Linked DNA regions of Bosea sp. 685. The protein of the gene in region 1 interacts with the protein of each later gene in a pairwise test. Links are inferred from orthologs where the notes say so. Each region holds a gene or a part of one and is shown in the gene's direction. Other genes may lie near its edges.

The links.
Region 2: the proteins of RMR04_RS14580 (region 1) and RMR04_RS30875 interact in binary tests that used the Escherichia coli proteins (3 or more experiments, as listed by UniProt). The link is inferred for Bosea sp. 685 from one-to-one orthologs.

The regions. Positions count from the first base shown.
Region 1 is NZ_CP134779.1:2,783,328-2,787,911, reverse strand. Bases 1,802-4,584 are described here. They hold RMR04_RS14580 (two-component system sensor histidine kinase NtrB), read left to right. Parts: upstream 1,802-2,546; coding sequence 2,547-3,623; downstream 3,624-4,584. Other genes in these bases: ntrC (nitrogen regulation protein NR(I)), read left to right, coding at 3,644-4,584; dusB (tRNA dihydrouridine synthase DusB), read left to right, coding at 1,802-2,464. Also shown: RMR04_RS14595 (CinA family protein), read right to left, coding at 1-4; RMR04_RS14590 (bifunctional 2-C-methyl-D-erythritol 4-phosphate cytidylyltransferase/2-C-methyl-D-erythritol 2,4-cyclodiphosphate synthase), read right to left, coding at 9-1,241; more of dusB, read left to right, coding at 1,523-1,801.
Region 2 is NZ_CP134779.1:6,348,621-6,354,013, reverse strand. The notes cover bases 2,678-5,393. They hold RMR04_RS30875 (P-II family nitrogen regulator), read left to right. Parts: upstream 2,678-3,724; coding sequence 3,725-4,063; downstream 4,064-5,393. Other genes in these bases: RMR04_RS30870 (ammonium transporter), read left to right, coding at 4,092-5,393; tesB (acyl-CoA thioesterase II), read left to right, coding at 2,678-3,485. Outside these bases: RMR04_RS30895 (NAD-glutamate dehydrogenase), read left to right, coding at 1-799; RMR04_RS30890 (Trm112 family protein), read left to right, coding at 811-1,014; RMR04_RS30885 (ubiquinone biosynthesis hydroxylase), read right to left, coding at 1,250-2,500; more of tesB, read left to right, coding at 2,619-2,677. UniProt on the Escherichia coli protein: Involved in the regulation of nitrogen metabolism. Regulates the activity of its targets by protein-protein interaction in response to the nitrogen status of the cell.

The DNA.
Region 1 (4,584 bases):
ACATGGCTTTACTCCGGTTCCGGCAAGCGGATCGTGGCGGTCGCCAGGGCGGCCAGGCCTTCGCCGCGCCCCGTGAAGCCCATACGCTCGGAGGTGGTCGCCTTGATGGCGACCAGATCGATGCGGATCTCGGCTGCCGCGGCGATTGCGGCGCGGATCGCTTCGCGATGCGGGCCGACCTTGGGCGCCTCGCAGACGATGGTGAGATCGAGGAAGTCAATGCGCCCGCCGCGCTGCCTGACGCGCCCGGCTGCGAAGGCCAGGAACTGCGCGGAGGCAGCGCCCTTCCATTGCGGGTCGCTGGGCGGGAAATGCGTGCCGATATCGCCCTCAGCGAGCGCGCCGAGAAGCGCGTCGGTCAAGGCATGCAGCGCGACATCGCCATCGGAATGCGCCAGCACGCCGCGATCATGAGCGATGCGGACGCCCCCGAGCCAGACATGGTCGCCATCGCCGAAAGCGTGGACATCATAGCCGGTCGCAACGCGCACATGAAGAGGCGCGTCCTGAGAGCGATCGAAGTCCCGGGAGCGATCGAAGTCCTGGGCCCGATCAAAGTCCTGGGGATGGGTGAGCTTCACGTTGGCTGGGTCTCCGGGAAAGGTTTTCACAGGATGCCCGGCCCATTCCATCAGAGCCGCATCGTCGGTGAAGCCAGACAGGCCGGCGGCGACAGCGGCTTCGTGAGCGGCCAGCAAGGCCTGGAAGTGGAACCCCTGAGGCGTCTGCACGCTGACAAGCGTATCGCGGGGCGGTGTCTCGGCGACGCGACCATCGCTACCCAGGCGCTTGATCGTATCGGTCACCGGCAAAGCGGGGATGGCAGCGATCTCGCTTTGGAGCGCCTCGACCGCACGGCGCATGAGCGCGGCGGTGACGAAGGGGCGGGCGGCGTCATGGACCAGCACGATGCCGTCGAAGCCGGTGGCGGCAAGCGCTTGCAGGCCCAGGCGCACGGAATCCTGCCGTGTTGCGCCGCCTTGCGCCGGTGAGAGCAGTTTCCCTGCCGGCAGGTCGGCGACGGCGTGGGCATAGCGTGCATCGTCGCCAGGCCCGATGACGGCCATGACATGATCGATCGCAGCATCAGCCAAAAAAGGCGTCAGGGCCTGCGCAAGAACTGGCCGGCCCGCGAGGGCGCGATATTGCTTGGGCAGGTCTCCGCCTGCGCGCAGCCCGCGCCCTGCGGCGACGATCAGGGCGGCGACAGCTGAGCGGCGGCTTTCTGTTTCTGTGAGCACGAGCAATGGTCCAGCAGGGGCATTGGTCCAGCAGGGCAATCGTCCAGCAGGGGATTGGGTGATAGTGGCACGGCGCGCGATCGCCAAGTCCGGAGACGAGATGCTCGGGAAGCCCATGCGGCAGGGGTGCGGCGATGATGCATTGCAATATGTTCCGAGACCTCTTGCGCTCTCGCAGCAATGTCCAATAAATATGCATAATGGAAGTTGCCTCAAATTCGAGCGCTGACGTAGCGACCCTGCCGGATGTCGCCCCTGTGTCGCGCGCTTTCCTGGCGCCGATGTCGGGCGTCACCGACATTGTGATGCGTCGGATCGCGGCGCGCCATGGCGCGGGTCTTGTCGTTTCCGAGATGGTCGCCTCCGACGAGTTCGTCAGGGGTAGCGAGGAGGCGCGCATTCGCGCCGAGGGAGCCGGCGTGTCGCCCCATGTCGTCCAGCTCGCCGGCTGCGATCCGCATTGGCTGGGCGAAGCGGCGCGGCTGGCTGAGGCCAATGGCGCGGCGATCGTCGATATCAACATGGGCTGCCCGGCCAAGAAGGTCACGGGTGGCTGGGCGGGCTCGGCGCTGATGCGCGACCTCGACCATGCGATCGGGCTCGTCGAGGCCGCGGTGAAGGCCGTGAGCGTGCCTGTCACCGTCAAGATGCGGCTAGGCTGGGATGATGCCTCGCGCAACGCGCCGGAGTTGGCGCGCCGCGCCGTCGCGTCGGGCGCGTCGATGATCACGGTGCATGGCCGGACCCGGCAGCAATTCTACAAGGGCGTTGCCGATTGGGGCGCGATCCGGGCGGTGCGCGAGCAGGGCGATTTTCCGCTCGTCGCCAATGGCGACATCCATGACGAGGATGATGCGCGCAACTGTCTTGCCCAATCGGGCGCCGATTTCGTGATGGTCGGCCGCGCCGCGCTCGGCAGACCATGGCTGGTCGGCGAGATTGGCGCTGCGCTTGCCGGGCGGCCGTCCCCGCAGCTCGGCCTTGGCCAGAAATTCGCCATCGCGCGCGACCATTATGAGGGGCTGCTCAGCCTGCTGGGCATCGCCCATGGCGTGCGCCATGCCCGCAAGCATCTGGCGGCCTATGCCGACGAGGCCGTGGCGAGCGGCGGCGCGCCCGATCCCGAACAGCGGCGCGCGCTTCTGACCTCTGATGATCCGCATCTGGTGCTCGGGGCATTGACGCGACTGTTTTCTCCCGAGCTCAGCCGCGCTGCGGCCTGACCGAAAGGTGTTGCGTATGGCGATGGCGTTTTTCGATGGCGGCGGACGGGGCAGGGACGATTTCCTGCTCGATCCGATCGAGATGCAGGCCCTCAACGTGCTGCCCATGCCGGTCGTCGTGATCGGCGAGGGTCATGGCATCCTCTACGCTAACACGGCCGCCGAGGACTTCTTCCAGTCCAGCGCCGTCGTGTTGAAGCGGCAGCGCATCGACGATCTGATCGCTTTCGGTTCGCCGGTGCTGGCGCTGGTGGAGGAGGTGCAGCGGCGCGGCGCGAGCGTCAGCGAATATCGGCTTGACCTCGGCTCGCCCCGTCTCGGCGTCGATCGCGTGGTCGATGTCTTTGCCTCGCCTTTGTCCAGTCAGAGCGATGCCGTCGTGCTTATGCTGCAAGAACGAACAATTGCTGAAAAAATGGACAGACAGCTGACCCATAGAGGGGCAGCACGTTCGATCACAGCGCTGGGCGCCATGCTGGCCCATGAGATCAAGAACCCGCTATCGGGCATTCGCGGCGCAGCGCAGCTGCTCGAGGCCTCGGTGCCCGACAGCGAGCGCATGTTGACACAGTTGATCTGCGACGAGACCGACCGGATCGTGAAGCTCGTCGAGCGGGTCGAGCTCTTCGGCGACGAGCGTCCGAGCGAGCGCGACGCCGTCAATGTGCATGACGTGCTCGACCATGTGAAACGACTGGCGCAATCGGGCTTTGCGCGCCACATCCGCTTCAACGAGGTCTACGATCCGTCGTTGCCGCCGGTGGCCGGCAATCGCGACCAGCTCGTTCAGGTCTTGCTGAACTTGATGAAGAACGCGGCCGAAGCCATTGGAATGCAATCGATCGATGGCGAGATCACACTGACGACCGCTTACCGGCCGGGCATCCGCATGCAGCTCGCCGGCTCGCCGGGCCGGATCGCCCTGCCGCTCGAGATCGGCATCCGCGACAACGGGCCGGGCGTGCCCTCGGACCTGCTGCCGCATCTGTTCGATCCCTTCGTCACCACCAAGGCGCAAGGCAGTGGCCTTGGACTTGCACTCGTTGCCAAGGTGATCGGCGATCATGGCGGAATCGTCGAATGCGAATCCGTTCCTCGCCGTACGACGTTTCGAATTCTGCTGCCTCTGCACCAGCCCCGGGCGCGGCAGACAGTTTAAGGCCTACAGGACCACAGTGAATGCCGACCGGTAACATTCTCGTCGCGGACGACGACGCCGCGATCCGCACCGTCCTCAATCAAGCCCTTGCCCGGGCCGGATATGAGGTGCGGACAACCGGCCAGGCGGCGACGCTCTGGACCTGGGCCGCGCAGGGCCTCGGCGACCTCATCATCACCGATGTGGTGATGCCCGACGGCAACGCCTTCGACCTGCTGCCGCGCATCAAGCGGGTGCGCCCCGAGCTGCCGATCATCGTGATGAGCGCGCAGAATACCTTCATGACGGCGATCAAGGCCTCCGAGCGCGGCGCCTATGAGTATCTGCCCAAGCCCTTCGACCTGAAGGAGCTCGTCGCCATCGTCGGGCGCGCCCTGTCGCGGCCACGCGGCGATGGTGGCAGGGCCAATGCGGCCGAGCCTGACGATATTCCCCTGATCGGCCGCTCGCCGGCGATGCAGGATGTCTACCGCGCGCTTGCCCGGCTGATGCCGATCGATCTCACCGTGATGATCAACGGCGAGTCCGGCACCGGCAAGGAGCTGGTCGCGCGGGCTCTGCACGATTACGGCAAGCGCAAGAACGGTCCATTCGTGGCGATCAACATGGCCGCGATCCCGAAGGACCTGATCGAATCCGAGCTGTTCGGCCATGAGAAGGGTGCCTTCACCGGCGCGCTGACGCGCTCGTCGGGCCGCTTTGAGCAGGCCGAGGGCGGAACGCTCTTCCTCGACGAGATCGGTGACATGCCGATGGAGGCCCAGACGCGCCTCCTGCGCGTGCTGCAGCAGGGCGAATACACCACCGTCGGCGGCCGGACGCCGATCAAGACCAATGTCCGCATCGTGGCCGCGACCAACAAGGATTTGCGCATCTCGATCGCGCAGGGGCTGTTCCGCGAGGATCTGTTCTTCCGGCTCAACGTGGTGCCGATCCGCCTGCCGCCCTTGCGCGAGCGCGT
Region 2 (5,393 bases), 3.6 Mb from region 1 along the record:
CGGCGGCCCGGCGATCGTGACGACGCTCGCCGACCAGACCCGCGCCGAGGCTCCAGCCATCGCCGCCGCCTACGCGATCGCGCGCGATTCCTTCGATCTGATCGCGCTCAACGCAGCAATCGACGCGCTCGACGCGAAAATACCGGGCAAGACCCAGCTCGGGCTCTACGCCGCCGCGCAGGAGCTGGTGAGCGACCGGATGAGCTGGTTCCTGCGCCGTGGCGTGGCCAAGCCGGGCGCGATCGAGCAGACGGTGGCGCGCTATGCCAGGGGCGTGACCGCGCTCGCGGCCGAACTCGAGACCCTGCTGCCGGAGGCCGCCGCCCAGGCCCGCATCGCCCGGATCGCGGTGCTGACCTCGGAAGGCGTGCCCGAGGTGCTCGCCGCCCGGATCGCCAGCCTGCCGGCGCTCGCCCAGGCGACCGACATCGTCGATATCGCGGAGCGCACCGGACGCGACATCACCGAGGTGGCGCGGATTCATTTCGGAGTCGATTCGGTCTTCGGCCTGTCGAATCTGGAAGGCGCCGCCGCCGCCGTGCCCGCGACCGACGATTACGAACGTCTCGCCCGCGAGCGCGCCGTCGAGACCCTGGTCGACGCCCATGCCGGCCTGACCCAGGAGATCGCGGGCGCGGCAAACGGCGCCGGCACTCTCGACGCCTGGCTCGGCACGCGCGGCGCGGATGCCGAGCGCACCCGCAGCACGGTCTCGGCCATTGCCATGTCGGGCCTCTCCCTGCCAAAGCTGATGGTCGCGGCCGGCATGCTCGCCGACCTGCCCAACAAGCACAGTTGAACGAGACCCGCATGACCGAGACCGGACCGGAACCGACCGCGACCCGCATCGACCCGAAGCTGCTTGAGATCCTGGTTTGCCCGGTGACCAAGACGACGCTCGAATATGATGCGGCCAAGCAGGAGCTGATCAGCCGCGCCGCCAAGCTCGCCTACCCGATCCGCGACGGCATCCCGATCATGCTGCCGGAAGAGGCAAGGCAATTGGAGGGGTAGTGCTAGAGCGTTTTCGAGCGAAGCGGATACCGGTTCGCGTGAAGAAAACGCGTTAAAACAAAGAGCTAGAGCATTTCCGCGATTCGGAGAAACGCGGAAATGCTCTAGTAGCACCAGTGCGTCATTCTCGGGCTTGACCCGAGAATCTCGAGTCAAAAGAAGCTTCCTTTGGAGTGAGCCTTCTGATCCTGAGATTCTCGGGTCAAGCCCGAGCATGACGCGGTAGTACTGCCCCTTAAAGCGCCTCGCCCCGCAACAGCCGGGGCGTCGCGCCGGCGAGCCCTGCGGCCTCGCGAATGAAGAAGCGCTTCAGTCCCGGCAACCGATCGACCAGGCCCAGGCCGAGATCGCGCGCGAGCCTCACCGGGGTGACGTCGTTCGAGAACAACCGGTTCAGCCCGTCTGTGACCGCACCCATCGCCACCGTGTCGAAGCGGCGGGCACGCTCATAGCCTTCGAGCGCCTCGGCGCTTCCCGGATCGAGCCCGAGCCGGGCCGCGTCGACGATCGCCTCGGCCAGGGCCGCGACATCCTTCAGGCCGAGATTGAGCCCCTGTCCGGCGATCGGGTGGATGACATGGGCGGCGTCGCCGAGCAGGGCCAGCCGCTCCCCGACGAAGCGCCGCGCCACACCGAAGCCAAGCGGATGCGCGCTGATAGCGCTCTCCAGCGCAATCTCGCCGAGTTCCAGCCCAAAACGCCGCTCGATCTCGGCCAAGAGATCGGCCGCGTCGAGCGAGAGCAGCGCCGGCACATTCTCCGCGCCTTCAGTCCAGACGATCGATGAGCGATGGCCGAGCTTGCCGCCATCGCTGAGCGGCAGGATGGCGAAGGGTCCCGACGGCAGGAAATGCTCGACGGCGCGGCCATGATGCGGGCGCTCGTGACCCAGCGTCGCCACGAGCCCGGTTTGTCGATAGGCCCAGCCGACCCAGCCGATACCGGCCTGCTCGCGCAGCTTCGAGCGCGCCCCGTCGGCCGCGACGAGCAAAGCCGCCTGGAGCCGCTCGCCATCAGCGAATCGGAGTTCGACCTCGTCATCCCTGCTCTCGAAACGGCGCACGCCCTCGGGGCGCAGCACCACGCCCGCAGCGCCGCAGGCGTCGAGAAGCGCGCTCAGCAGCGCCGCATTCTCGACCATATGAGCGAAGGGCTGGCCGGGTTCGACCTCGCCATCGAACGTCAGGAAGACCGGGCGCACCAGATCCGGGCTGCGGCTGTCGGTGACGACCATCTCGGTCATCGGCTGGGCGGTCGCCGCGACCTTCGGCCAGATTCCGAGCGCCTCCAGCATGTTCTGCGCCGCGGCGGCGACCGCGTAGGCGCGGCTGTCGGCGCGTGGGGCCAGGCTCAACGACGGATCGGCCAGCACGATCTCGAAGCCTGCGCCAAGCGCCTGCTTCAGCGCCAGCGCCAGCGACAATCCGGCGATCCCGCCGCCCGCGATCACGATCCGGTTGCGGGCCAGGCCCAGTCCAGACGCCATTGGAATCCACTCCTCGCCCGACGGCCCTGCAGAAGGCGCGCCGGCTTGACGACGCGCGATGCGTCGGTGCTGATGCAGCATAGACTGCGATCGCGCCCGCCCGAAGAGCCTTCAGACCATGTCACAGATCAGCGACTCCCTGCTGTCGATCCTCGACCTCGAGCCGCTCGAACGCAATCTGTTCCGGGGTCGCAGCCCCAAGGTCGGCTGGGCGCGCGTCTTCGGCGGGCAGGTGATCGGCCAGGCGCTCTACGCCGCCTGCAAGACGGTGGAGGATCGCCAGCCTCACTCGCTGCACGCCTATTTCCTGCTCCCGGGCGATCCCGAGATCCCGATCGTCTACGAGGTCGACCGTTTGCGCGACGGCCGCTCCTTCACCACGCGGCGCGTGCTGGCGATCCAGAAGGGCGAGGCGATCTTCGCCATGTCGGCCTCCTTCCACGTCGCGGAAGAAGGTTTCGAGCACCAGATGCCGATGCCCGACGTGCCGATGCCCGAGGATCTGCCCGACCGCGAGACCATGAAACGCAGCGTGCTGCCGCATATGCCCGACGCCGTGCGCGCCTATTACCAGCGCGAAAGGCCAATCGAGATCAGGCCGGTCGAATTGGCGCGCTATGCCAGCGGCGGCAAGATGGAGCCGAAATTCAACGTCTGGATCAAGACGATGCAGCCCTTGCCCGACGAACCGGCGATCCACCAGAGCGTGCTCGCCTATGCTTCGGACCTGATGCTGCTCGATTCGAGCCTGATCGCGCATGGCAGAAACGTTTTCGACAAGCAGATCCAGGGCGCCAGCCTCGACCATGCGCTCTGGTTCCACCGGCCCTTCCGCGCCGACGAATGGCTGCTCTATGCCCAGGACAGCCCCTCGACCTCCGGTGCGCGCGGCTTTTCACGCGGCCTCATCTTCAACCGGGACGGCAAGCTGGTCGCCTCGGTTGCACAGGAAGGGCTGATCCGTCCGAGGCCGGACATGGCATGAGCGCTTTCTAAGCATCAGCCCAATAAATCATCATTTGCATATTTCTTGATCAGCGCTGGCGGCCTCATCGCCGGCGTATTCGCTGATTCGCGAATTCAACCCCCGGTGTGACCACGGGGCAGTTGGCACGCGCCTTGAATTGCCGATTCCCGACGTGCGCCGAAACTCTCACAGGTGCGCGAGGCGCAACAAGATCGCCGGGGCTGACTTCCGGGCGGCGTAAACGGGGAAACCCTGCAATGAAGATCGTGATGGCTATCATCAAGCCGTTCAAGCTGGAGGAGGTGCGCGACGGGCTCACCGCCATCGGCGTGCATGGCCTGACCGTGACCGAGGTGAAGGGCTATGGCCGCCAGAAGGGCCACACGGAAATCTACCGTGGTGCCGAATACGCCGTGAGCTTCCTGCCGAAGATCAAGATCGAGGTCGCCGTGTCCGACGAGCTCGTCAGCAAGGTGATCGACGCGATCACCGCCGCCGCCCGCACCGGCCAGATCGGTGACGGCAAGATCTTCGTTTCGTCGATCGAGAAAGCCGTGCGCATCCGCACCGGTGAAACCGACGGCGACGCCCTCTGAGCCAGCGATCCTTCAGGAGTTTCCAACGATGAATTTCAAGACCCTCAGCCGGGCCGGACTTGTCGGGCTGGCGCTCGCGGCGGCCGCTGGCACCGCGCTCGCGCAGGCTCCGGCCACCCCTCCCGCGCCCGTTCCCAACAAGGGCGACGTCGCCTTCATGATGAGCTCGACGATCCTCGTCCTGCTCATGACCATTCCCGGCCTCGCACTGTTCTATGGCGGTCTCGTCCGCAGCAAAAACATGCTCTCCGTGCTGACGCAGGTCTTCGCGATCGTCTGCATCGTCTGCCTGCTCTGGGTGTTCTACGGCTACTCGCTCGCCTTCACCAATGGCGGCAGCCTGAACGATTATGTCGGCGGCTTCTCCAAGGCCTTCCTGAAGGGCATCGATCCGAACTCGACGGCCGCGACCTTCTCCAACGGCGTCGTCATTCCGGAATATGTCTATATCTGCTTCCAGATGACCTTTGCCTGCATCACGCCGGCCCTCATCGTCGGCGCCTTCGCCGAGCGCATGAAGTTCTCGGCGCTGCTGCTCTTCAGCGTGCTCTGGGCCACCTTCATCTATTTCCCGATGGCCCATATGGTCTGGTACTGGGGCGGTCCCGACGTTGTCGGCAACGCTGCCAAGGCGCTGGCTGACGCCGGGGCGGACGGCAAGGTTGCGGCCCAGGCCGCGCTCGACGCCGTCAACGCCGATGCCGGCATGCTCTTCAAATGGGGCGCGCTCGACTTCGCCGGCGGCACCGTCGTGCACATCAATGCCGGCATCGCGGGCTTGGTCGGCTGCCTGCTGCTCGGCAAGCGCATCGGCTATGGCAAGGAGCTGATGGCTCCCCACTCGCTGACCATGACGCTGATCGGCGGCGCCCTGCTCTGGGTCGGCTGGTTCGGCTTCAACGCCGGCTCCAACCTGGAAGCCAACGGCACCGCCGCGCTCGCCATGATCAACACCTTCGTCGCCACGGCGGCGGCGGCAGTCGGCTGGCTCTTCGTGGAATGGGCCGTCAAGGGCAAGCCCTCGATGCTCGGCATGGTCTCGGGCGCCGTTGCCGGCCTCGTCGCGGTCACCCCCGCCGCCGGCTTTGCCGGTCCGATGGGTTCGATCATTCTGGGCCTTGTCGCCGGCGTCGTCTGCTTCGTCTTCTGCTCCACCGTCAAGAACGCGCTGGGCTATGACGACTCGCTCGACGTCTTCGGCATCCACTGCATCGGCGGCATCATCGGCGCCCTGGCGACCGGCATCCTGGTGAATGTCGATCTCGGCGGCGTCGGCATCCCGGACTACTCCTCGAAGCCCGGTGAACTCGCCGTCGGCGCCTATGTGCTG